DNA from 3 places in the Bradyrhizobium denitrificans genome. Region 1 is predicted to be linked to each of the others. Evidence: predicted binding sites of a transcription regulator. Region 1 holds the regulator's gene; each other region holds the start of a gene.
The links. The regulator LexA, encoded in region 1, represses DNA repair genes until DNA is damaged. The targets are predictions, from matches to a motif close to TGTTCNNNNTGTGTTCNG.
Positions count from the first base shown of each region.

Region 2: HL671_RS24350 (ribonuclease T2 family protein) is a predicted target of LexA. The motif match lies at 5,093-5,110, and genes of this name have one in related genera.
Region 3: HL671_RS12670 (putative DNA modification/repair radical SAM protein) is a predicted target of LexA. The motif match lies at 3,981-3,998, and genes of this name have one in related genera.

Region 1 covers NZ_JABFDP010000008.1:138,633-146,719, reverse strand. The annotation lists gene HL671_RS10650 (ComEC/Rec2 family competence protein) at 1-1,123, shown strand, start outside; gene HL671_RS10645 (hypothetical protein) at 1,425-1,865, opposite strand; gene lexA (transcriptional repressor LexA) at 2,258-2,956, opposite strand; gene HL671_RS10635 (molybdopterin molybdotransferase MoeA) at 3,158-4,366, opposite strand; gene HL671_RS10630 (alpha/beta fold hydrolase) at 4,500-5,312, opposite strand; gene HL671_RS10625 (TfoX/Sxy family protein) at 5,309-5,689, opposite strand; gene HL671_RS10620 (hypothetical protein) at 5,735-6,394, opposite strand; gene HL671_RS10615 (HAD family hydrolase) at 6,671-7,300, opposite strand; gene HL671_RS10610 (alpha-hydroxy acid oxidase) at 7,343-8,087, opposite strand, start outside.
Region 2 covers NZ_JABFDP010000022.1:68,481-76,567, forward strand. The annotation lists gene HL671_RS24315 (branched-chain amino acid aminotransferase) at 1-10, opposite strand, end outside; gene HL671_RS24320 (MarR family winged helix-turn-helix transcriptional regulator) at 352-903, shown strand; gene HL671_RS24325 (response regulator) at 900-1,631, shown strand; gene HL671_RS24330 (ATP-binding protein) at 1,947-3,335, shown strand; gene HL671_RS24335 (DUF3617 domain-containing protein) at 3,417-3,977, opposite strand; gene HL671_RS24340 (hypothetical protein) at 4,059-4,379, opposite strand; gene HL671_RS24345 (hypothetical protein) at 4,549-5,013, shown strand; gene HL671_RS24350 (ribonuclease T2 family protein) at 5,151-5,852, shown strand; gene HL671_RS24355 (23S rRNA (adenine(2030)-N(6))-methyltransferase RlmJ) at 5,976-6,836, shown strand; gene HL671_RS24360 (cold-shock protein) at 7,088-7,303, shown strand; gene HL671_RS24365 (outer membrane protein) at 7,639-8,087, opposite strand, start outside.
Region 3 covers NZ_JABFDP010000010.1:90,950-99,036, forward strand. The annotation lists gene HL671_RS12660 (M20 aminoacylase family protein) at 1-963, shown strand, start outside; gene HL671_RS12665 (UdgX family uracil-DNA binding protein) at 1,036-2,526, opposite strand; gene HL671_RS12670 (putative DNA modification/repair radical SAM protein) at 2,659-3,897, opposite strand; gene HL671_RS12675 (ImuA family protein) at 4,079-4,873, shown strand; gene HL671_RS12680 (Y-family DNA polymerase) at 4,767-6,356, shown strand; gene HL671_RS12685 (error-prone DNA polymerase) at 6,691-8,087, shown strand, end outside.

The DNA of each region.
Region 1 (8,087 bases):
GGCCGTCGCGGCGATGATCGTCCTGATCGCGGCGCCCGAAGCGCTCGTCCATCCGAGCTTTCAGATGTCGTTCGCGGCGACGCTCGGCCTGGTCGCGCTGGTGCAATTCGGGCTGCCGCGATTATTCGCGACGCCGGACAGGTCCGTCACCGAACGCATCGCATTATGGGGCGGCCGCGAACTCGCGATGCTGCTCTTGGCCTCGCTGATCGCTGGGCTCGCCACGACGCCCTATGCGGCGTTTCACTTCCATCGGATCACGCCCTATGGCGTGCTGGCCAATCTTGCGGCCATGCCCGTGGTCTCGGCGCTGGTGATGCCGGCCGGCCTGCTGGGACTGCTTGCGGCGCCCTTCGGACTCGACGGTCTTTGCTGGACATTGATGGGCTGGGGCATCGACTGGATGATCGCGGTGACGCGCTGGGTGGCGGCGCTACCTGGGGCCGTCGGACGCGTCACGGCGTTCGGCATCGGTCCGCTGATCCTGGCCAGTTTCGGGCTCCTGCTCATCGGCCTGTTGCGGACACCGCTGCGCTGGTCGGGCGCGGTCCTGATCGCTATTGCCACGATCTGGTCCGTCAGCACGCCGCAGCCGGACATCCTGATTTCCGGCGACGGACGCGCGGTCGCCGTGCGCGGGCGCGACGGTCGGCTGCATGTGATGCGGACCGGCAAGGATGTGTTCGTCGTCAAGGAGTGGCTGGCGGCCGATGCCGATCCGCGCGTGCCGTCGGACCCCACCCTGGGAGACGGGGTGTCCTGCGACGAGTCCGGTTGTGTGATGGCCATGGCCGATGGCCGGTTCGTGGCGCTGACGCTGCGCCCGGAGGCGCTGGCCGACGATTGCACGCGCGCGGCACTGATCGTGACGTCGCGCGCTGCGCCAGCGTCCTGCGCAGCCGCCGCGATTGATCGCCAGCGCCTGCAGCAGCAGGGCGCCTTGATGCTGGCGACGCAGGGGGCGGGATTTGCTGTCACACCGGCGCGCGCCGTCGGCACCAGCCGGCCATGGTGGCCAGCCGCCGAGACGGGCGAGTTCGAGCCGGTGCTGACGCCGCGCGCGTCGATGCCACGCGTCCAGGACGCGACACCGCCTGAGGCGGAGCAGGGTGCAGATGATTAGGTCGTTCACGACCGGCGAGGGGGCCGGTTCACCCACGCAATCATCTCAAATGGAACGCCAACATCACGAGACGCTCCGCGGACTCACAAGATGACCGCCGAGCGCCCCATGTTCGTTACCAGATGTTCGTTTCCAGAGGCCGCCAAGCGGCGGCCGCCGGTTGTTGCCAAAACGAGGAGCTGCCGCGCCGCGTCGGTGCGATCCGAAGAATGGGCTTGGCGAATCCAGACTCGGCGAATCCAGACGCGCCGAACGAGGGTGGATTTGCCAAGAAAACGCGAGCGGGTGCCGAGCGGTACGATCAGGTGATGCTGATACGGCGAATCGTCGGGCTTTCTGTCGCCGGAAGCTCCTCCGCAACATCCGGGCGTCGATCGGCTGATGGCTTGGTGACCGGCAGCTGCAGCACGGTTACGCGCTGGCCCTCGCACAGCTGGGTGACAAGCACATGGCGCCCGTCGGCGAACTCAACGGCGTCGTGATGGCGATCGGGGACGTGCTTCTCGATGGTGTTGAACTTGGCCACGCGCTCGCGGATCGTGCGGGTCCACAGCCAGCGGCTATCGTAGCGGACGTCCTCGGCGAACGCGAGCTCGGTGCCGGGGAGCATGCAGACCGCGACGTTGGGCTCGCTTTCCAAGGCGAAGCCACGGGTCGCGGTGCCGCGGAACGTCGTCGAAATCAGCGTCTCGCCGACCTTGGCGGGACGGGAGGCAACGGCATGGAGGCTGTAGTCACACATCGGATCGCTCCTCGTTCAGAGATAGCCGACCCACGCTCCCCCCGGACAGGCGCAGGCCTCTATCAGAGTGGACATCAAGGAGGATGTTAGCGCGCGCTTCGCGGCATTTCTGCGCTGATCTGCACGGCCTCTGCCTGCGCGCGATCACAAGCGTTTGAGCACGCGTTCGAGTCTGCCGCGTTGCACATCCGTTGCACATCATGAGGTGCATTGGCAGAGGGCGTGATTGCTCGCCGCCAGCGGCCGCTGTCGCGCGACGCACCGCTTCCTGAGGTGGCCGCCGCATCGTCCCGACGGCGGAGCTCACTCACGCCCCCGGTCAGTGTTGAGGTCCGCTGATCGTGACGACCGCCGAGCTTGTCGGCGTCAGTATCCGCGCAGCATGTCCGCGATCAGTATTTGCGATAGAGGCCAACCAGCTTGCCCTGGATCTTCACCCGGTTGGGCGGCAGGATGCGCACCTCGTAAGCGGTGTTGGCGGGCTCCAGCGCGATCGAGGCGCCGCGGCGCCGGAAGCGCTTCAATGTCGCTTCCTCATCGTCGATCAGCGCCACCACGATGTCGCCGGTGTCGGCGGTCTCGTTGCGCTGGATCAGCGCCATGTCGCCGTCGAGAATACCGGCATCGACCATCGAATCGCCGCGCACTTCGAGGGCGTAATGATCGCCATTGCCGAGCATGTCAGCCGGAACGCTGATTGTATGGCTGCGGGTCTGCAGCGCCTCGATCGGGGTACCGGCGGCAATCCGGCCCATGACCGGCACCGCGACGGGCCGTTCGCCGTCGTCGAGCGCCGGCGTGGAGGTTCTCACCTTGCCGAGATTCCCCTCGATGACCGACGGCGTGAAACCGCGGCGATTGCTGGCCGCCTGCGACAGCTCCGGAAGCTTGATCACCTCGATCGCGCGGGCGCGATTGGGCAACCGACGGATGAAGCCACGCTCCTCCAGCGCCGTGATCAGGCGATGGATGCCGGACTTCGAGCGCAGGTCGAGCGCATCTTTCATCTCGTCGAAGGACGGCGGCACACCGGCTTCCTTGAGCCGTTCATTGATGAACCGCAGAAGTTCGTACTGTTTGCGCGTCAGCATCTCGACCTGGTCCCCAGTTGGTGTCGTCCGAGTCCCGTGCCGTGCTCCGACGACCAGCGTTCGAGAGCGAAGGGGAATCGGACGATCGCGTTCGCCCGCAACATACTAAAAACAAATCATGAACGGACACTATATGTTCGATGTGTGTTCCGCAATCCCAAAAATATGGTGAACGGACCGGGATTTGCCGGGGAAATCGGCTCAGAGCGGAAGGCGCAGGATCTCGCATGGGCTGCCGGCCGATGCCTTCGGCGCGAACGCCGGGCGGATCACCAGCGCCTGCGACAGCGCGAGATTCCCGAGCAGCGAGGAATCCTGCTGCGTCACGGGGGTTGCGATCAGCGTGCCGTCGGCGCGCTTGTCGAGCTGTGCCCGCAGATAGTCCTCACGCGAATCGTTGGCGCCGAGGTCGCGGCCGAGCAGGGCGGTCTCGCGCGGCAGCTGCGGCTCCCGGCCGAGCAGGCTGCGAATCAGCGGCACCAGAAACAGGATCGCGCAGACATAGGACGACACCGGATTACCCGGCAGACCGATGACGCGCATGCCGGCGAGGCGGCCATGCATCATCGGCTTGCCCGGGCGCATCGCGATCTTCCAGAACGCCATCTCGACGCCCTCGGCCTCGAGCGCCTGCTTGACCAGGTCATGATCGCCAACCGACGCGCCGCCGGTGGTGACGAGAATGTCGGCCGCGGCCTCGCGCGCGCGGCGAATGCCGGCGACGGTCGCTTCGAGCGTATCGGCGGCAATGCCGAGATCGATGGCTTCGGCGCCTTCGCTGCGCACCAGCGCGCGCAGCGCGTAGCCGTTGGAATAGACGATCTGGCCGGGCCCGGGCGTGGATCCCGGCATCACCAGCTCGTCGCCGGTCGCGAGCAGCGCCACCTTCGGCCGGCGCCGTACCGGCAGCGCCGGATGGTTCATGCTGGCGGCGAGCGACAGATCGCGGTCGCTGAGACGGCGTCCGGCCTGCAGCAGCACCATGCCCTGGTGGAAGTCCACGCCGGCGGGCCGGATGTGCCGGCCCTTGATCGCCGGCTCCGTGATCACGACGTGGCCATCCTCGGCGATCGTGTCCTCCTGGATCACGACCGCATCGGCGCCCTCCGGCACCACGCCGCCGGTGAAGATTCGGGCGGTCTCGCCGGGCCCCACGACGCGGTCGAACGGCCGTCCCGCCGCGACCTCGCCGATGACTTTCAATCGTGCCTTGGGCTTGTCGGCGTCGGCTGCGCGCAGAGCATAGCCGTCCATCGCCGACATCGCTTCGGGCGGCTGGGTCCGCAGCGCCGCGAGGTCGCGGGCGAGCACCCGGTGAAACGCGGCGTCCAACCCCACCTTTTCCTCGGCCAGGGGCTCGGCGCCGGCGAGCACTGCAGACAACGCATCGGACACCGGCATCAGGGCCATGGAAGTTCCTTCGGACGGAGACGGGAGGACGACTCGAAAGTCTCGCCTTCTAACCGAACGCACACGGCCCGGCCAAGGTCTAAGCCGCACGCCAAGTTCGCATCAGTCCGCGGGGCCTGCCTCGGCAGCGATCTCACAAGCCCGCGAGAAAGTCCGTGATCAGGCGGGTGACCTCCTGCGGCCGCTCCAGGCTCGGCAGATGCGCCGCTTCGGCGATCGCGCAGCCCGAGCCGTTCGGCAATGTGGCCGCGATCAGGCGGCTTCGCTCCTGGATGTGAGGAAAGTCGGACCCGCCCCAGATGATGCGTGACGGCGCGGTGATCTCGGCGAGGCGCGGGAAGGCGGGTGCCGTGTCGAGGTTGGCGCCGACCGCCGGCGCGCGCAGTGCCGCCAGGTTCTTCTGCAGAAAGCTCGCGCGCAGCTCGCCGGTGATGCGGCCTTCCCGCTGCAGCGGTCCATCAAGCCAGAGGTGGACCTTGATCGCGCTGACCCGGTCCCAGTCGCGCGCAGCCTCGGCCGCGGCGAGCCGGGTGAGCAGCGGTTCGATCGGCGGTGGATAGACCGGCTCCGGCGCTCCGCTGACCGACGGCGCGATCAGCACCAGCGCGCGGAGGCGCGACGGATGCAGAAGCGCGAAATCGAGCGCGATGCGGCCGCCTTGCGAGCACGCGACGAGCGTCGCCGGCCGGCCCGGCGCCAACGCATCGATGACGGCGAGGAGGTCAGCGATCGGCGAATGATCTTCCGTCTCCGTCCGCGTCTCGCCGAAGCCGCGCCGGTCATAGGCAATCGCCAGATGCGTTGCCGCGACAGCATCGAGCTGCGCCCGCCACATCGTGCGGTCGAACACGGCGGCATGCAGGAACACCACGGGGGCGCCGTGACCCGCGAGCTCGGCGGCAAGCTGCGCGCGGCCCGAATGGATCCAGATGGTGCTCGACGTCATGCTTGTTTCTCTTGCCAAACCATTCGGGGAGATTTTTTCCGCTTCGCCGCGGCTCGACGCGCCGCCGCCAATGCCGCACGGCTCCAGCTGATGAATTCGTCGGGCTCATCGAAGAGCCGGTCGGGAATGCGCCAGAAGGCGAGGTCGATCGCGACGTCCTTCTTGCGATAGTTCAGCGGCGGATGCGATTGTGCTTCAGCGAACATGGCACGATTGTCATCGTCGACCCGCAGATACAGCGTGTTGTCAGCGACCATGCCGAGCATCGCGCCGTCATGGAAGATACCCGTCTTGCCGAACATGCGCCTGAGCGTGATGGAGCCGAGCGGCGCGAATTGCTCGCGCAGGAATTCGACATAGTCCGGCGTCGCAACCATGCGGGAGCCTCTGCCCTGATCGGCGGGATGCTTGTGCGTACGCCATCATACCACATGCCGGATCCAGACATTCGGCTCGACATAGACGGCGTAATCATGCGCGACTGACGCGGTTACGGGCACCAGCGCGTTGGGCAGCTCGACCTCGCCGGAGCGGTCGAACGTCACGCCGGTCCATTGCGTCCACTCGGCGAGGGTGCCGACGATGGTCATCGAGCATGGCGCGATCTTGATGATCTCGCCGCCGATGGCGAGGTGCGTGCGCAGCCAGGAATCCGCGAGCAGACCATCGGGGCGGCGCTGCTGCAGATAGTCCCGCATCGGCATCCGCGGCAGCTGATGTTTCTGGTTCGGTCGCACCGGCGCGTACAATTCGGCGAAACCTTTCGCGCGTGCGCAGTCCTTGAGCGCCGCGAGCATCGCGCGCGAGCTGCCGGGTACGCGTGCCTTCGGCAGCAGCGCGATCTCCAGCGCGCTCATCGTTGTCGGTCGCCGCTCCAGCATGCGGTCCTCGTGACCCCAGCGGATCACCTCGTCCCAGCCCGTATCGGGGAGCTCGCTGCGGCCCTCAGCACCGAACGCGAAGGGAACGGCAAAGGCGCGCCCGACCACCTCGTCGCCAGCAAGCGCGGCAAAGGCGCAGTCGGCATAATGCGCGAACGCGGCCTCGCTGTAGTACAGCATCGCCGTCCGATCCTGCCGCATGAAGTCGGGCCAGACGCCGTCGAGTTCGGGCGAGAACACGCGGGGAATCAGGTCGGGCCGATCGCCGAGGGAGATGATCTCAAGATCCATTCGCGCTCCAGGAGGCCGCGTTGGTGAGGCTGTCGCGAGCTTAGGCGGTTCGGGCCTGGGTGGCCAGCGATCGCGCGGATGTCGGCCGGACCTGTGGTGACTGCCGCCGGTTTCCTCTTTGCAGGCGGAGCGGCTGCGGGCCGATCGGCGCGCGGGGATCTGGTCAGACATGAGGGGCCGACGCGATCAGATCCCCAACGCCTGCAGGGCCGCGGCGATGTCCTCCGTCGAGCGCACCAGCACCGCCTGCAGCCCGCTGGCACGGGCGCCCTCGATGTTCTCAGCGAGATCGTCGAAGAACAGGATGCGCTCGGCCCGGATTCCAATCGCCTGCACCACGTGCTGATAGGCCGCGGCGTCCGGCTTGCGCAGGCCGATCGACGACGACAGAAAGATCTCGCGGAAATGACCGAGCAGATCGGCGTAGCGCGATGAGAAGTGCTCGATATGCGGCTGGTTGGTGTTGGAGAAGGCGTAGAGCGGCAATCTGTCTGCCGCGCGGACGAGCAGGGGACCGATGCCGGGCATCGGGCCGACAAAGATCGCGTTCCAGCCCTCGAGAAATTGATCGTCGGTGATGTCGATGCCGAGCTGCCGGCGCAGATTGGCGAAGAAGGCAGCATCGGAGACGGTGCCGCGCTCATGCCCGTGATAGATCTCGTCGCGCACAAAGCGCGCGGCGAGATCCTCCGGCGCGCGGCCAGCATGGCTGGCCCAGCGCGACACGACCTGCACGAAATCGATGTCGATCACGACCCGGCCGAGATCGAACAGCAGCGCGTCGACCGCGCCGGGGCGAAGATCGGAGGAGAGCATGTGACGAGATGGCGTTCCCTGGCGGTAGACCGCGACAGCCTCTCAATAGCGGTATGGCGCGATGTCGACCAGAGGAAACGCGCTGAACACGCTCGGCGGATGGGTTGCGGTCGCCGGATGAAGGTAGGAGGTGTTGAGCTCCGCGAAGGAGGCAAGGCCCAGCAGGCCAAGCGTGCGGATCACCTCATCCTCCAGGAGCTCCAGCATGCGCACAATGCCGTCCTCGCCGGCGGCAGCCAGCGCCCAGCATTGCAGCCGCCCGACCCCGACCAGGTCAGCGCCGCAGGCGATCGCCTTGACGATGTCGGTGCCGCGGCAGAAGCCGCCATCGACCATGATCTTGGCGCGGCCGTTTACGGCAGCGACGATCTCAGGCAGCACATGCATGGCGCCGCGCCCATGATCGAGCTGACGGCCGCCATGGTTGGAGACGTAGATCCAATCGACGCCGTGATCGACCGCGATATGGGCGTCCTCCGCGGTCGCGATGCCCTTGATGATCAGCGGCAGCTTGAACTTGTCCTTGATCAGCTTGACGGTGTGCCAGCTCAGCGCCTTCTGGTGGTCGCCGCCCGTGGCGCGCAGCCGGCTCTCGCGCACATAGCGCTTGGCGATGTCGCGCTCGCGCCGGCTGTAATGGGCGGTGTCGACGGTCAGGCAGAACGCCGTGTAGCTGTTGGCGACGGCACGGCTGACATAATCCTCGACGAAGGCGTCATCGCCGCGCACATAGAGCTGGAAGATGCGCAGCGCGTCTGGCGCCGCCTCGGCGGTCCTCTCCAGCCCA
Region 2 (8,087 bases), on a different contig from region 1:
TCAAAGTCATGTCCTTGCTTCCCCCGCTTGATCGCCATGCGCGAGTTCTGTGGCCGACCTGCCCGTCCGGTTCAGTCGGCTCTTTGAATGTCGGACCAGCCGCGGCCGGTCCTTGAGCCGGTCGCCAGGCAAGCATGCCGTCACAGGACATGCTTTTGCGCCCGGCGGAAGTCCAGTATGGTTTGCCGAAATGCCGCTCGACATCACACGGTTGTTCAATCAGTGGCCCCGGACACCCGTCCGGGTTGCCTAACCCGTTCAGTCACGTCCTGAAACCGTCGCCATCCATGCACGATCAAAAATTTCGTGGCGGGCGATTGTTTTGTAACATTGAACCGCAGAAACGTCAATATGGCTGACATAAATTTCTCGTCTCCGGTATTGAGTCCCGAGCTGCGGGCAGCCGAGCCTCAGGCCGGTGCAGACGGAGAGCCGCTGCGCTGGGACATCATCGAGCTCCTGTTCTTCGCCTATCGCGACTTCGTCGGCGATGCGGATCAGGAGCTGGAGGCGTTCGGCTTCGGCCGCGCGCATCACCGCGTGATGCATTTCGTCACCCGCTATCCCGGCCTGAAGGTCGCCGATCTGCTGGACGTGCTGCGCATCACCAAGCAGTCGCTCGGACGCGTGCTCAAGCAACTGCTCGACGAGGGCTACATCGTGCAGAAGACCGGCAACAATGATCGCCGGCAGCGCCTTCTTTTTGCCACGCCCAAGGGCGAGGCGCTGGTGGCCAAGCTGGCCGGGCTGCAGACGCGGCGCATCGATCATGCGCTGGAGCAGATCGGACCGGCCGGCGCCGACAAGGTCCGGCAGTTCCTGCGCGCGATGATCGATCGCGACGATCCGGACAAGGTGCTGGAAGCCATTTTCAGGACGCCCGTCGCCGCTGCCAAGGAGTGACCGTGCCGATCGCCGCCATCACCTCCCATCCGCCGCAGACGCCGGCCGACGACGCACCGCATCTGTTGCTCGTCGACGACGACCGCCGCATCCGCGATCTCTTGTCGCGCTTCCTGCGCGGCGAAGGCTATCGCGTCACCACCGCGGCAAGCGCGAGCGACGCGCGCGCCAAGCTGACCGGTCTGCATTTCGATCTCCTGATCCTCGACGTGATGATGCCCGGCGAAAGCGGCTTCGACCTCGCCCGCTTCATCCGCACCCAATCCTCGGTGCCTATCGTGATGCTCACCGCGCGCGCCGAGCCGGACAGCCGCATCGAGGGCCTGCAGCTCGGCGCGGATGACTACGTGGCCAAGCCGTTTGAACCACGCGAACTGGCGCTGCGCATCGGCAACATCCTCAAGCGCGCGGCGCCGCCGCCGGCCGAGGAGGTCATCGAGCAGATCGCGTTCGGCCCGTTCGTCTATCATCTGGCGCGCGGCGAATTGAAACAGGGCGAGGAGATCGTCCATCTCACCGACCGCGAGCGCGAGATGCTGCGCATCCTCGCCAATGCCCGCGGCGAAACCGTGCCGCGCGGCGCGCTGACCGGCAACGGCACCGTCAACGAGCGCGCCGTCGACGTCCAGATCAACCGCCTGCGCCGCAAGCTCGAGATCGATCCCGCCAACCCGCTGTTCCTGCAGGCCGTGCGCGGCATCGGCTACCGGCTGATGGTTTCGGGCTGAGTATGAAAAACTGCTCCGACATCACGCGCGTCTGTTTCTCCGGTGGCGGTCATGCTCGTCCGCTTCTCTCGAACCCTGAGGCTTACGACGCCCTCGCCGCACGGTCGGTGCAGCCTCTCCCCTTGTGGGAGAGGGGGGATCGCATGAGCGGAGCGACATGCGAGCCGGGTGAGGGGTCTGTCTCCGCAGACGAGATCGCGGAAGCATACCCCTCACCCGGTTTTGAACTTCGTTCGAAACCACCCTCTCCCACAAGGGGAGAGGGTGCACCGACCCTGCCGAGGGCGGTCGTGCAACAACAATGCTCTCTCTGACATGACCACGCTCGACACCGGCCTCACCCTCATCCGCACCGCCTCGCGCCGGGTGTCGCGGGTCAACAGCATCGTCGGCAACGCTTTCAAGGGCTGGATGCCGACAGGGCTCTATGCCCGCGCGCTGCTGATCATGATCGTGCCGATGGTGATCCTGCAGACCGTCGTGGCCGGCGTGTTCATGGAGCGGCACTGGAACACGGTGACGCGGCGACTGTCGGCCGCCGTGGTGCAGGACGTCGCGGCGCTGATCGAGATCTACAAGGGCTATCCGCAGGACAAGGACCGCACCACGCTGCGGCGAATCGCGCAGCAGCGGCTCAATCTGGTGGTCGACTTCCTGCCGGCCGGCGACATGCCACCGCCCGGCCCCAAGCCGTTCTTCAACCTGCTGGACCAGTCGCTGTCCAGCCAGATCGGCCGTCAGATCAGCCGCCCGTTCTGGATCGACACTGTCGGCCGCTCCAACCTCGTCGAGATCCGGATTGCGCTCGACGATGCCGTGATGCGGGTGTTCGCGCAGCGCGGCGCCGCCTATGCCTCGAACACCGACATCTTCCTGTTCTGGATGGTCGGCACCTCGTCGATCCTGCTGATCGTCTCGGTGCTGTTCCTGCGCAACCAGATCAAGCCGATCCTGCGGCTGGCCGATGCCGCCGAGAGTTTCGGCAAGGGCCGCGAGGTCCACAACTTCCGGCCGCGCGGGGCGCGCGAGGTGCGGCGCGCTGCGCATGCGTTCCTGGAGATGAAGTCGCGCATCGAGCGCGCGATGGAGCAGCGCACCGCCATGCTGGCCGGCGTCAGCCACGATCTACGCACCATCCTGACGCGCTTCAAGCTCGAACTGGCGCTGCTCGGCGACAGCCCCGAGATCGACGCCATGCGCAAGGATGTCGACGAAATGTCGCATATGCTGGAGGATTATCTGGCGTTTGCGCGCGGCGACAATGGCGAGATCGCGCAGCCCACCGATATCTCCAACGCGCTGGAGGAGCTGCGCGGCGACGCCGAGCGCAACGGCCATTCCGCTACGGTGTCGTTCCATGGCCTGCCGGTTGTCACAGTGAAGCCGCAGGCGCTGAAGCGCTGCCTCGGCAACCTCGTGTCCAACGCGGCACGCCATGCCGATGCGATCGCCATCACCGGCCATCGCGACCACCGTTATCTCACCATCACGGTCGATGATGACGGTCCGGGCATTCCGGCCGAGATGCGCGAGGAGGTGTTCAAGCCGTTCCTACGCCTGGACGACGCGCGCAACCAGGACGAAGGCGGCACCGGCCTCGGCCTGGCCATCGCCCGCGACATTGCGCGCTCGCATGGCGGCGACATCACGCTCGGCGACAGCCCGATGGGCGGATTGCGCGCCAGCGTGCGGATCCCGGTCTGAGCAGCGGAGCGCGCTGCCGTCGCAGCAACCCGTTCGTAGTTCACTCGGCTCGCCGACAGGTGCGGCGATCGATCTTGCGCGCTACTGCTTCACACCCGGGATCAGGTTCTTGAGCTTGCCCATGTCCTTGATGTTCATCTTCATGCCGCCGGGCATGACGATGTCGCCGGGCTTCTGGCCGGGCTTGCAGGCTCCGAGCCACTTGGCCTCGATCGTCATCGCGGTATCCTTGACACCGGTGCCGGCGGCGCCGCCGGTGACGCGCGACATCGTCTTCACCGTGTAGGCGGAGTTGAAGTCGCCGGTGATGTCGGCATGCGACGTCGTATTGATGCCGCCGAAATTGCACACCGAATCGGTGGCGTAGCCGGTGGCGGTCTTCTGGATGTCCTGCTTGGAGCAGACTTGCTGCGCCATCGGCGAAGCGAAGTTGTTCATCTCCTTGTCGGTGGTCTCGTCGGTGCAATGCTGCATCGTCGCCTCCGGCGTCTGGCCGCCGGCGCTGAGCATCTTGAGCTCCCACAGGCCCGGCTTGCGCACCGGCAGGTCGAGGGCAAAAGCGACGCCCGCCGTTCCGCCCAGAAGGCCGCAACCCAGAAGGCCGCAACAAAGAGCTCCGAGGACGAGGCGCTGACGTGTCATGATTGTGTTCCGGCTTTGCTGTCGATCGGCGGACCGATGACGCCGAATCATGGCGTTAGTTTAGTCAGGCCACGATTCGGTTCAGTACAGCGTCCGCAAGGGCCGCTGCGCCGAACCGTAAGGCACCCAGCGGCAGGCAAAGGACACATAGCCGCCATAACGCGCATCGACCGCGAGGAATTTCGCGACCTTGCCGTAGGAGGCGCAGTGATCAGCCGCGATCTGGCGGGCATCGGCGGTCTGCGCCACCGGATAGGCGATGATGCCGCCGGTGTCGTTGCCCTTGATCGGCGGCACCCAATAGGCGTGGGCGGGCGCGACCGCCAGCACCGCCATGGCGGCCATCAGGCCGGCCATCGTTCCGAATCGGGCCTTCGCGATCCCGCCCTTCAGCATCCGCATTGCATTCTCCTTGCGCTGGCCTGTCATCCTAAAGGTCATGTCCGGCCAAGAAAAGAACACCGGCCTGCGGTTAACAGGACTAATCGTGGAGTGTTGCCGCGTTGCACTTGACCTGCTGGGGCGGTCGCGGCACGGTCTCTCCCTCAGATCCAGCCTTTGCGGACGGCCCATGCGCGACTTCAGCACAGCTTTCAAGACGTTCGGCGCGGTTTGTGGCGCGCTGCTGGCAACGATTGCCGCGTCCGCTCCCGCCAAGGCCGCCAATCCGCTGGAGATGAACTTCTGGCTGTCCGGCCCGAAATATGAAGGCCGAGTCGCGCCCTGCGAGGCAGCCGTTCCGACGATCGTGTCGCGGTTCCAGGAGAAGGAAAGCACCTTCTGGAATTCGACGCTGACGATCACCGGCGTCGCCAATGTCCGTGAGATCGCGTTCCGCCCCTGGCAGTCCGATAACATTCCGCGCCGGTTCTGCACCGGCAGCGTGATGGTTAGCGACGGCAAGGTGCGGACCGTCAACTACTCGATCATCGAGGATGGCGGCTTCGCCGGCTACGACCAGGGCGTCGAGTTCTGCGTCGTCGGCCTTGACCGCAACTGGGCCTTCAATCCGGCCTGCCGCGCCGCCAAGCCCTGATCCACTCGCCACCTGCTGCTTGTTGATCGGCAGGTTTCGCGCATGTGACAGAGCCGGCCGCGCGCAGCGTCATCTTTTTTGTTCTTGAAATGTTCCCGCCGACTGCTAAGTTCCTGGAATTCTCCGGGGAGTTAGCCATGTTCGAATGCCTGCGCCGACCTGCCGCCCTGCTGTTCAGAACGGCCGCCTGTATCGCTTTGCTCTGCGCCCTCGGGGCCTGGCCCGCCGGCGCCCAGGACCGGCGCCAGAACGCGCCGGGCGCGTTCGATTTCTACGTGCTGTCGCTCTCCTGGTCGCCCTCGTTCTGCGCCGAGGTCGAAGAGCGCGGCGGCCGCGGCAGCCGCTCCCAGCAATGCAGCGGACGGCCCTATTCGTTCGTCGTGCATGGGCTTTGGCCGCAATATGAAAATGGCTATCCCGAATATTGCGAGCAGCCGGCGCCGCGCCTGCCGCGCAACATCATGACCTCGATGCTCGATCTGATGCCAGCGCCGGGGCTGATCTACAACGAGTGGGACAAGCACGGCACCTGCGCCGGCCTGTCCGCGAAGACCTATTTCGAAACCATCCGCAAGGCACGCGCCGCGATCAAGATCCCGGAGGAATTCCTCGATTTGTCGCAGGCCAAGACGGTCACCCCCACCGCGGTCGAGGAGGCCTTCATCAAGGCCAATCCCAAGCTCACCAGTTCGGCCATCGCCATTACCTGCAACCGCACCCGGTTGAGCGAGGTGCGGATCTGCCTGTCGAAGGATCTGGAATTCCGCAACTGCGACGAAGTCGATCGCCAGGCCTGCCGGCGCGACGAGGTCAACATGCCGCCGGTCCGCGGCGGCTAGCAGTCCGCTGGGCGAGGGCCGGGGGTCGGCCAGCCTGCATTCCCGGCCGCGGGCTGTTCGTTGTCCGCGGCCGGCGCATCGCCGGGGTACCCTTTTCATCCGGAACGGCGTAACTGCTGCGGCATGAATTACCGACATGCCTTTCACGCCGGCGGCTTCGCCGATGTCATCAAGCACATCGTGCTGACGCGCATCCTGGTCTACCTCCAGGAGAAGCCGGCCGCGTTTCGTGTCATCGACACCCATGCCGGCGCCGGCCTGTATGATCTCACCGGCGACGAGGCCACGCGCAGTGGCGAATTCCTCACCGGCATCGCGCGACTGTTGCAGGCGCGGCTGTCCGAGCAGGCCTATGCGCTGGTCGCGCCCTATCTCGACATCGTCAGATCCTTCAATCCGCCCGGCGAGCTCGTCGCCTATCCCGGCTCGCCACTGATCGCCCGCGCGCTGCTGCGGCCGCAAGACCGGATGACCCTGTGCGAGCTGGCGCCGGTCCCGCGCAAGCAATTGATCGATGCGCTGCGCCGCGACACGCAGGCCCGCGTCGTCGATCTCGACGGTTGGGTCGCCTTGCCGGCTTTCGTACCGCCGAATGAGCGTCGCGGCCTCGTGCTGATCGACCCCGCCTTCGAAGCCAAGGATGAGTTCGAGCGTCTCGCAGACCGCTTCGCGACCGCGTTCGCCAAATGGACAACCGGTATCTATGTGCTCTGGTACCCGGCCAAGAGCCGCCGCGCCACCGAGCAACTCGCGGAGCGCGTCGCCCATCTCGCAGCCGCGGCGAAGCCACCGGGCAAGGTGCTGCGGATCGAGTTCAGCGTGGCGCCGCAGATCGAGGGCGAGGCGCTGACCTCGACCGGCCTGCTGGTGGTCAACCCGCCTTGGACATTGCATGATGAGCTCAAGCTGATCCTGCAGGAGCTGCAACGCCCGCTGGGCCAAGGTGGCGCCGCACGGTTTCGGCTGGAATTCCCCAAAGCTTGAAGCGGGCACTGGTCGAAAAGCCGTAGTCAATCGGCGCGGAACCGTATTACAGTGTCCGATTGTAAGACTGGCTTTACGTTCCGCTTCCGCGAATGGTTGCGGCGGGGTGATCAAGGCCTAACAAGATCCGACGTTCCGGCGTGATGAGCGCTGGACGTTAAGGTGGCCAACGCTTTCCGATCAAAGTGATGTCCGGTCGGACGCTGCGCAGACGCGCAGTGGAGGAAGCAATGCGGGGGAGGAGTTTCCCGATGGCCATGACTGGGACAGTCAAATTCTTCAATGGTGAACGCGGCTACGGCTTCATCAAGCCGGACGATGGTGGGCGCGACGTGTTCGTGCATATCACGGCAGTGGAGCGCGCCGGCTTGAAGGATCTGAGCGAAGGACAGCGTATCAGCTTCGAGGTCGAGCCGGACAAGAAGGGCAAGGGCCCCAAAGCGGTGAACTTGGTGCTGTCGTCCTAGAGCGACGCCCGCGCCATCGCGACCGCGCTTGAAAAGCGGTCGCAGATCGCGGGCGGCTCGACGTCAAACCATCCGTTTGTCTGAAAGTGCTGGCTCCCGGCCGGGTCGCGTGCACGGCTTTCACGCCGTTGCCGATGATGCTGCGCGCCTGTCCCGAACAGATCATGCGGCGCATCCGGAGCGGCATCATGAACTGATCGCTTTGTTCGAGCCTGCTCCTTGCGGAGAAGCGGTTGCCGCTTTTCCGGATCGCGCCCGCGCGACCAAAAAAATCCCGGCCGCTCGCGCGGCCGGGAGGTTGTTGTTCGGCGTTTCTTCTTCCTAATTTTTTCCTATCAGAAATGGAAGTTGATGCCTGCGCGCACCACTCCAAAGCGATAGTCGTTCTTCGCCCCCGTGATCACGAAATTGCTGCTGTCGAGATCGATGTAGAGATATTCGATCTTGGCCGTCCAGTTCTGCGCCAGGCCGAACTCGGCGCCTGCGCCGAGCGTCCAGCCCAGCGAGGTGTGGGATTCGGAGAGGCCGAAGGTCTCGCCGCGCAAGCCGCCGAAAGCGAGACCGCCGGTGCCATAGAACAGGATGTTGTTGAAGGCGTAGCCCGCGCGGCCACGCACGGTGCCGAACCAGGGGTTCGAGAACTTCCACGGTGCGAAGGTGTCGTTGGCCCCGGTCAGGTTGATGTCACCCTCGGCGCCGAACACCCAGGGGCCGTTCTGCCAATTATAGCCTGCGGTCAGGCCACCGACGAGGCCGGATGGCTTGGTCGGGTTGTTGCCGACCG
Region 3 (8,087 bases), on a different contig from region 1:
AATGGCGAGGTCAAGGTGCTCGGCCTGCGCGCCGACATGGACGCGCTGCCGATCGAGGAGGCGACCGGGCTGCCTTATGCCTCCAAGACCCCGGGCCTGATGCATGCCTGCGGCCATGACGGCCATACCGCGATGCTGCTCGGGGCCGCGCGCTATCTCGCCGAGACCCGCAACTTCGCCGGCGAGGTCGCCGTGATCTTCCAGCCGGCCGAGGAGGGCGGCGGCGGTGCCGACGCGATGATCAAGGACGGGCTGATTGAGCGCTTCAAGATCGACCAAGTCTACGGCATGCACAACGGTCCGGGCCTGCCGGTCGGGGCCTTCGCGATCCGCCAGGGGCCGCTGATGGCCTCGACCGACTCGGTCGACATCACCATCGAGGGGCATGGCGGTCACGCCGCCAAGCCGCATAATTGCATCGACTCGCTGATGGTCGGCGCCCAGCTGGTCACGGCGCTGCAGCAGATCGTGGCGCGCAACGTCGACCCGCTGGAAGCCGCCGTGCTCTCGATCTGCGAGTTCCACGCCGGCAATGCCCGCAACGTGATCCCGCAAAGCGCGGTGCTGCGCGGCACGGTGCGCACGCTGACGCCCAAGGTGCGCGAACTGATGGAGAAGCGCGTTCGCGAGGTCGTGATCGGCGTCGCGCAGATGACCGGGGCCAAGATCGATCTGAGCTACACCCGCGGTTATCCCGTGGTCGTCAACCACGCCGAGCAGACCGAGATCGCGATCCGTGCCGCCAAGGAGGTCGCAGGCGACGCCAATGTGCACGAGATGCCGCCGATGATGGGCGGTGAGGATTTCGCCTATATGCTCGAAGCCCGCCCCGGCGCCTTCATCTTCGTCGGCAATGGCGACTCGGCCGGCCTGCATCACCCGGCCTATAATTTCAACGACGAGGCTATCGTCTACGGCACCTCGTTCTTCATCAAGGTGGTGGAGAACACGCTGGCGGCGTGAGCCGCCCCGCGCATCTGCTGTCTCGTCGTGATGGCCGGGCTCGACCCGGCCATCTTCGTTTCGGCCGCAGCGTCAGGCCGCATGCGCGCGCTTGAGCGCGGCCGCGGCGATCTTCAGATCCTTGACGAAGAGCTCATACTCCCGCGCCTTGGCGTCGGCATCAGGAAGCCGGAGCAGGTAGGACGGATGCACCGTGACCATCGCCTTGGTTGCGATCATGTTGGGACCCTCGGGCAGGTCGACGACGTGGCCGCGGTTCTTGGTGACTGGCGTGATCTTGCCGAACACCGATTGCGCCGCGGTCGCGCCCAGCGCCACCACCAGGGCCGGGCGGACCGTAGCGAGCTCACGCTCGTACCATTGCCGGCAGGCCTTGATCTCCGGCGTCGCAGGCTTCTGGTGCAGCCGGATCTTGCCGCGGGGGACGAACTTGAAGTGCTTCACCGCATTGGTGACGTAGACCTTGCTGCGGTCGATGCCGGCCTCCTGCAGCGCCCGGTCGAGCATCTGGCCGGCCGGGCCGACGAAGGGATGGCCGGCGAGGTCCTCCTTGTCGCCGGGCTGCTCGCCGACCAGCATCAGCGGCGCATGGTCAGGGCCTTCGCCGAACACGGTCTGCGTGGCATCCTTCCACAGCGGGCAGGCGCGGCAGGCAGCGGCTTCTTCACGCAAGGTCTCAAGATCGGCCGCGGCGACATCAGGTGAGATCTCAGCAGCGGGTGCCGTGGGTTTGCACGTCATTGCTGGCTCCTCAATCCGTTTCTGCGGCTTGTGCGGCGCGGTGCCGGGCTCGGCGATCATTGCCGACATGCGCCTGCCGGCGGCCGCGATCAGCGGCTGGATCAGCTTGGCCTCGGGCAGGTTCTGCCAGTATTTCTTCGGCATCTCCTTTTCCATCGCCTTCACTTTCAGCCGTGCCGGATTGAAAATGCTGGCGTAATAGCGCAGCCACACCTCTTCGAGCCGGTCTTCCGACGGCGCTTCGGCCTTGCTCACACCGGGTGTGAAGGAGACGCGGCTGCCGTCCCAGTGGGCGCACATTTCCGGCGTCAGGATCGACCAGGGCATGTCGGCGAAGCGGCGGGCGAAGAACGGCGCGGCGCGTTCGACGATGTGGTGCTCCGGCTCGAACCAGGCGACGTAGCGCGCCTCGCGCTCGCGGCCGACTTCGCGGAAGCGGACGAAGGCGTGCATCTTGTGGACGTCGCGCCGCACCGCCCGCGCCAGCGCATTGGCCTGCGCCACGTCAGGATCAGTCGCGATCTCCATCAGATCGTGGTTGGTCCTGAGACGCCACAACAGCCGATAGAGCAGGGTGAAGCGGTTGGGATCGTGGTGCAGGATCGCGCTTTCGGCCAGCTCCATGAAGCTCGCCGGCACCGAGAATGCGCCCTTGGGCACCTCGGGGAGCTGCGTATCGGCCTGATCGTCGAACAGGTCGGGCGCGGCGCCTTTGACACGCCAGGAGACGTCGGCGGGCCTGACGTCGTTCATCGCCAGCGCCCGCGCCGCCGTCCGCCAGCCGTCGAAATCGGTGTCGCTGTCGAGGGTTACGACGTGCATTTGTCTCCTCACGTCATTGCGGGCGAGGCGGCCTGTCCGCCATAGCCCGAGGGGCCACGGCGGAAGCAATCCAGAGTCGTCGTGCCGCCCCTGGATTGCTTCGGGGCGTCGCCCCCCGCAATGACGACCTGGTTAGAATCCAAATCCCAACTGCTGCGGTTTGGGGCGTAGCCGTGCCGCCAAGCCGGCGCCGTCGAGCAGAGACGGCTGTGGCCGGTGGTCGGAGAGAACGATGAACGGCAGTGCCTTGTTCCGGATGACGTTGAGCCGGGCCAGATCCGCGAAGCGGATCGTGGTGGTGCGGCGGGTGGCGAGGATGCGCTGCACGGTGCGGGTGCCGAAACCGGGGACCCGCAGCAGCTCCTCCCGGCTGGCGGTGTTGATGTCGAGCGGGAAGCGGTCGCGGTGGCGCAGCGCCCAGGCGAGCTTGGGATCGATGTCGAGCGGCAGCATGCCCTCGTTCTCCTCGACGATCTCATCGGCCTCGAAGCCGTAGAACCGCATCAGCCAGTCGGCCTGGTACAGCCGGTGCTCGCGCACCAGGGGCGGCGCCTGCAGCGGCAGCGCGCGGCTGGCATCGGGGATCGGGCTGAAGGCGGAGTAATAGACGCGCTTGAGCTTGTAGGCGCCGTACAGATTGGACGAGGTCGACAGGATAATGCGGTCATTGGCCTGGTCGGCGCCGATGATCATCTGTGTGCTCTGGCCGGCCGGCGCGAAGCGCGGCGGCCTGGCGCGGCGCGCCGTCTTCTTCGCCTCCGCCGTCTCGTCGAGCTTGAGCCGGAGATGGCCCATGGTGCGGCGGATCGCGCGCTGGTCCTTCTCCGGCGCCAGCTTCGTGAGGCTCGCCTCCAGCGGCGTCTCGATGTTGATGCTGAGCCGATCGGCATATTTGCCGGCCTCCGCGATCAACGCCTCGTCCGCTTCCGGAATCGTCTTCAGATGGATGTAACCGCGGAAACGGTACTCCTCGCGCAGCTTGCGCGCGACGCTGACAACCTGCTCCATCGTGTAGTCGGGACTGCGGATGATGCCCGACGACAGGAACAGTCCCTCGATGTAGTTGCGGCGATAGAAGTCGATGGTGAGCTTCACCACCTCGTCGACCGTGAAGCGCGCGCGGGCCACGTTGGAGGAGGCGCGGTTGACGCAATACAGGCAGTCGAAGTTGCAGGCGTTGGTCAGCAGGATCTTGAGCAGCGAGATGCAGCGTCCGTCCGGCGCATAGGAGTGGCAGATGCCCATGCCGGGCGATGTCGAGCCGAGCCCCTTGCCGTCGCGGGAATCCCGCATCTCGGTACCGCTGGAGGCGCAGGACGCGTCATACTTGGCGGCATCGGCCAGGATCTCAAGTTTGCGCAGCAGCTCCATGCTTTTGAATCCCTTTGATTCCATTCGTTGAATCAGACCCGGGTCAATCCCGATTGACTCTCTCGAAGGCGTTAGCTTTATATTAGAACGTATCATGAACAAAGAGGGTCGTCGCGGGTTCACTGCCTGACACTGAAAGAACGGCAGCGCCCGCACGATGGATTGAAAGGAGCGGCGACGGATGACCGGCGCACGCATGGAGACGCTCGCGCGGTTGCGCGGCCGCATTGCCCGCCTCGAAGCGGCCGATGGTGCGCATGATCTGCGCCGGGTCGCGCTCGGCCATGACGAGGCCGATGCGGTGCTGCAAGGCGGCCTCGCCACGGGCGCGCTGCACGAGGTGTTCGCCGAGAGCGGTCGCCAGGCGGTGGCTGCGACCGGCTTTTTGTGCGGGCTCGCGGCGCGCGTCGCGGCACGTCGGCCGTTGATCTGGATCCGGCAGGATTTCGCCGAGCGCGAGGCCGGCGCGCTGTCGATGAGCGGGCTCGCCGAACTCGGGCTCGATCCGCGCCGCCTCGTGATCGTGCGCGCGCCCGATCTCGACCATGCTCTGCGCACCGCTGCCGACGCGCTCGCCTGCGATGCGCTCGGCAGCGTGATGCTGGAGGTGTGGGGCGAGACGCCAAAGCTCGATCTCGTCGCCAGCCGCAAGCTGACCTTGATGGCGCAGGAGTCCGGCGTGACAGCGCTGCTCTTGCGCATCGCCGCCGCGCCTGAGCCCTCGACCGCGGAGACGCGCTGGGTGGTGCGCAGCGCGCCGTCGCTCTCAGCTGCACCGTGGATGGCGTGGGGCGCGCCCCGCCTCGATGCCGAGCTCATTCGCAACCGTCACGGCCAGACCGGACGCTGGATCATGGAGTGGACCCCCGATGCGTGCCGTTTCAGCGAACCGGCGACGGATCCTCAGCCTGTGGCTGCCGCGCCTGCCCATCGATCGGATCAAAAGACAGCTGACCTTCACCGGCGCTCCGCCTGAGAGCAAGCCTCAGGTCGTCGTCATCAAGGACGCCAATGCACTGCTCATCCATGCGCTCGACGAGGCCGCGGCGCGTCACGGCGTCAGCCTCGGCCAGCCGCTGGCGAATGCCCGCGCGGTCTGTCCCGACCTCGTCGTGCACGAGGCTGATCTCGCGGCTGACGCCAAGATGCTCGAAGGCATCGCCGATTGGTGCGACCGCTTCACGCCGCTGGTGGCGCTCGACCCGCCGCATGGGCTGTCGCTCGACATCACCGGCTGCGTGCATCTGTTCGGTGGCGAGGCCAAGCTTATGCAGTCGGTCTGTGACGCGCTGACCGCGCATGGCCTCACAGTGTCGGCGGCGATCGCCTCCAATGCGGTGTGCGCGCGCACCCTGAACCGGCAGGTCCATGGCCGCATCGTGCCTAACGGCGAGGAGGCGGCCGCGGTGGCGCCGCTGCCGGTGGTCGCACTCGGCGGCAGCGAGGCTGTTACGCTCGGCCTGCGCCGTGCCGGCCTCAAGACCATCGGCGATGTTGCTTCGCGCGGCCGCAACGAGATCACCGCGCGGTTCGGCGCCGCCTTCACCCGCGTGCTCGCGCAAGCGCTTGGCGAGGCCGATGCGCCGATCAGCCCGCGCAAGGTGCCGCCGGACTACATCGTCGAGAAGCGTTTTGCCGAGCCGGTCGCGACCGACACCGTGATCGCGGCCAGTCTCTCCAGCCTTGCCGCGATGCTGGTGGCGGCGATGGCGCAGCAGGGCAAGGGCGCGCGGCGGCTGGAGGCCTGCTTCTTCCGCACCGACGGATTGGTGCGCATCATCGCGGTCGACACCGGCCAGCCGGTGACCGAAGCTGCCGTCGTCGACCGGCTGTTTCGCGAGCGCCTGGATGCCTTGAGCGATCCGCTCGATCCCGGCTTCGGCTTCGACATGATCCGGCTGTCGGCCAGCCGCAGCGAGATCGTGGTGCAGCAGCAGCGCGATCTCGACGCCCATGTCCACGACAATGACGAGCTGTCGGCGCTGATCGACCGCATCGCCGCGCGCATCGGCGGCAAGCGCGTCATCGTGCATCTGCCAGTCGACACCCACATCCCCGAGCGCGCGGCGCTGCCGCTGCCGGCGCAGCACAATCTGGCGGCCACCAGCACGGCCGATTGGCCGGAGCGTAGCGACGGCGAGCCGCCGCTGCGACCGCTGCGGCTGTTCGCGCGCCCCGAGGCCATCCAGGTGATCGCCGGTGTCCCGGATGGTCCGCCCGCGCGCTTCGTCTGGCGCCGTGCCGCCCATGCGGTCGTGCGCGCCGAAGGCCCGGAGCGCATCGCGATGGAATGGTGGCGGCCGGAGGGGCAGGGGCTGACGCGCGACTATTTCCGCGTCGAGGACGAGCACGGCCTGCGCTTCTGGCTCTATCGCGATGGTTTGTATGACCGCGAGTTCGAGCCGCAGGAGGGCCTGCCGGTGCAGCCCGTCTGGTATATGCACGGGCTGTTCGCATGAGGGTAGGCGAGATCGCCTCCATCCCGCGCCGACCTCGCTGTTCACCCTCCCCTGCAGGGGGAGGGTCGGCGCGCATGCGCGCATGCGCGCCGGGGTGGGGTGACAGAGCATCCGCGGCTGCGGTGCTCAACTTTATGCGAGCGAGATCACGCATAGCTGAGAAGAGCGGAGTCAAGAGCGACCGTTTGCTGGGCTCACCCCACCCCGCCGCGCGCTTTGCGCGCGTCGACCCTCCCCCTCCAGGGGAGGGTGGGCAGCTGCGCAAGCCGCTTTGTGAGCGCTTTTCTTCCGCATCGCAAAGGCAACGCGTCGTCCCAATCTCTGTGGCCCCGCCATGACTCCGATCCCCTATGCCGAGATCGGCGTCACCACCAATTTCTCGTTCCTGCATGGCGGCTCGCATCCGCAGGACTATGTGCACCAGGCCGCCGAATATGGTCTCACCGCCATCGGCATCGCCGATCACAACACGCTGGCCGGCATCGTGCGCGCCTATAGCGAGTTGAGTAACGACCGGCTGAGTTACAAGCCGAAGCTGATCTATGGCGCGCGGCTGGTGTTCAGCTGCGGCACCCCGGATATCCTGGTCTATCCGCGCGACCGCGCGGCGTACGGCCGGTTGTGCCAATTGCTCACCCGCGGCAAGCGCGGTAGTGATCTCGACAGGGTCGCCAAGGGCGATTGCCGCCTGAGCTTCGCGGATCTGTTCGACTTCATCGCGGGCCAGCTCCTGGTGCTGATGCCGCCGCATCGCTTTGACGAGGACGCCCTCGGCAACATCCTGGCACGGCTGAAAGACAGCCGCGCCGACGGCGTCTGGCTCGCGGCGAGCCTGCTGTATCGCGGGGATGACCGCCGCCGGCTGGCGCGGCTCGCGCGTCTGGCGGCTTCAAGCAAGGTGCCGCTGATCGCGACCAACGACGTGCTCTATCACCATCCCCAGCAGCGGATGCTGCAGGATGTGCTGACCTGCATCCGCGAGAAGGCCACGATCGAGAGCATCGGCCGCCGTCTCCAGGCCAATGCCGAGCGCCATCTCAAGCCGGGACACGAGATGGCGCGGCTGTTCCGCGATTACCCCGATGCGATCACTGAGACCATCCGCTTCACCGACCGCATCGTCTTTTCGCTTGACCAGCTCAAATACCAATATCCCGACGAGCCGGTGCCGCCCGGCAAGACCGCGCAGGGGCATCTGGAGGACCTGACCTGGGCCGGCGCGAAAACCTATTTCGGCGATGACCTCGACGACAGGCTGCGCGCGGTCCTCAACAAGGAGCTGGCGCTGATCGCCGAGCTCAACTACGCGCATTATTTCCTCACCGTCCACGACATTGTCCGCTACGCGCGGAGCCAAGGCATTCTGTGCCAGGGTCGTGGCTCGGCAGCGAATTCGGCGGTATGCTACGTGCTCGGCATCACCTCGGTCGATCCGACCAAGATCGACCTCTTGTTCGAGCGCTTCATCTCCAAGGAGCGGCTGGAGCCGCCGGATATCGACGTCGATTTCGAGCATTCGCGGCGCGAGGAGGTGATGCAATATGTCTACCGCCGCTATGGCCGCCACCGCGCCGCGATCATCGCCACCGTCATCCATTATCGCCCGCGCAGCGCCATTCGCGATGTCGGCAAGGCGCTGGGGCTGACCGAGGACGTCACCGCCGTGCTCGCCGACACCGTGTGGGGCAGCTGGGGTGACGGGCTCTCCGACATGCAGGTGCGTCAAGCCGG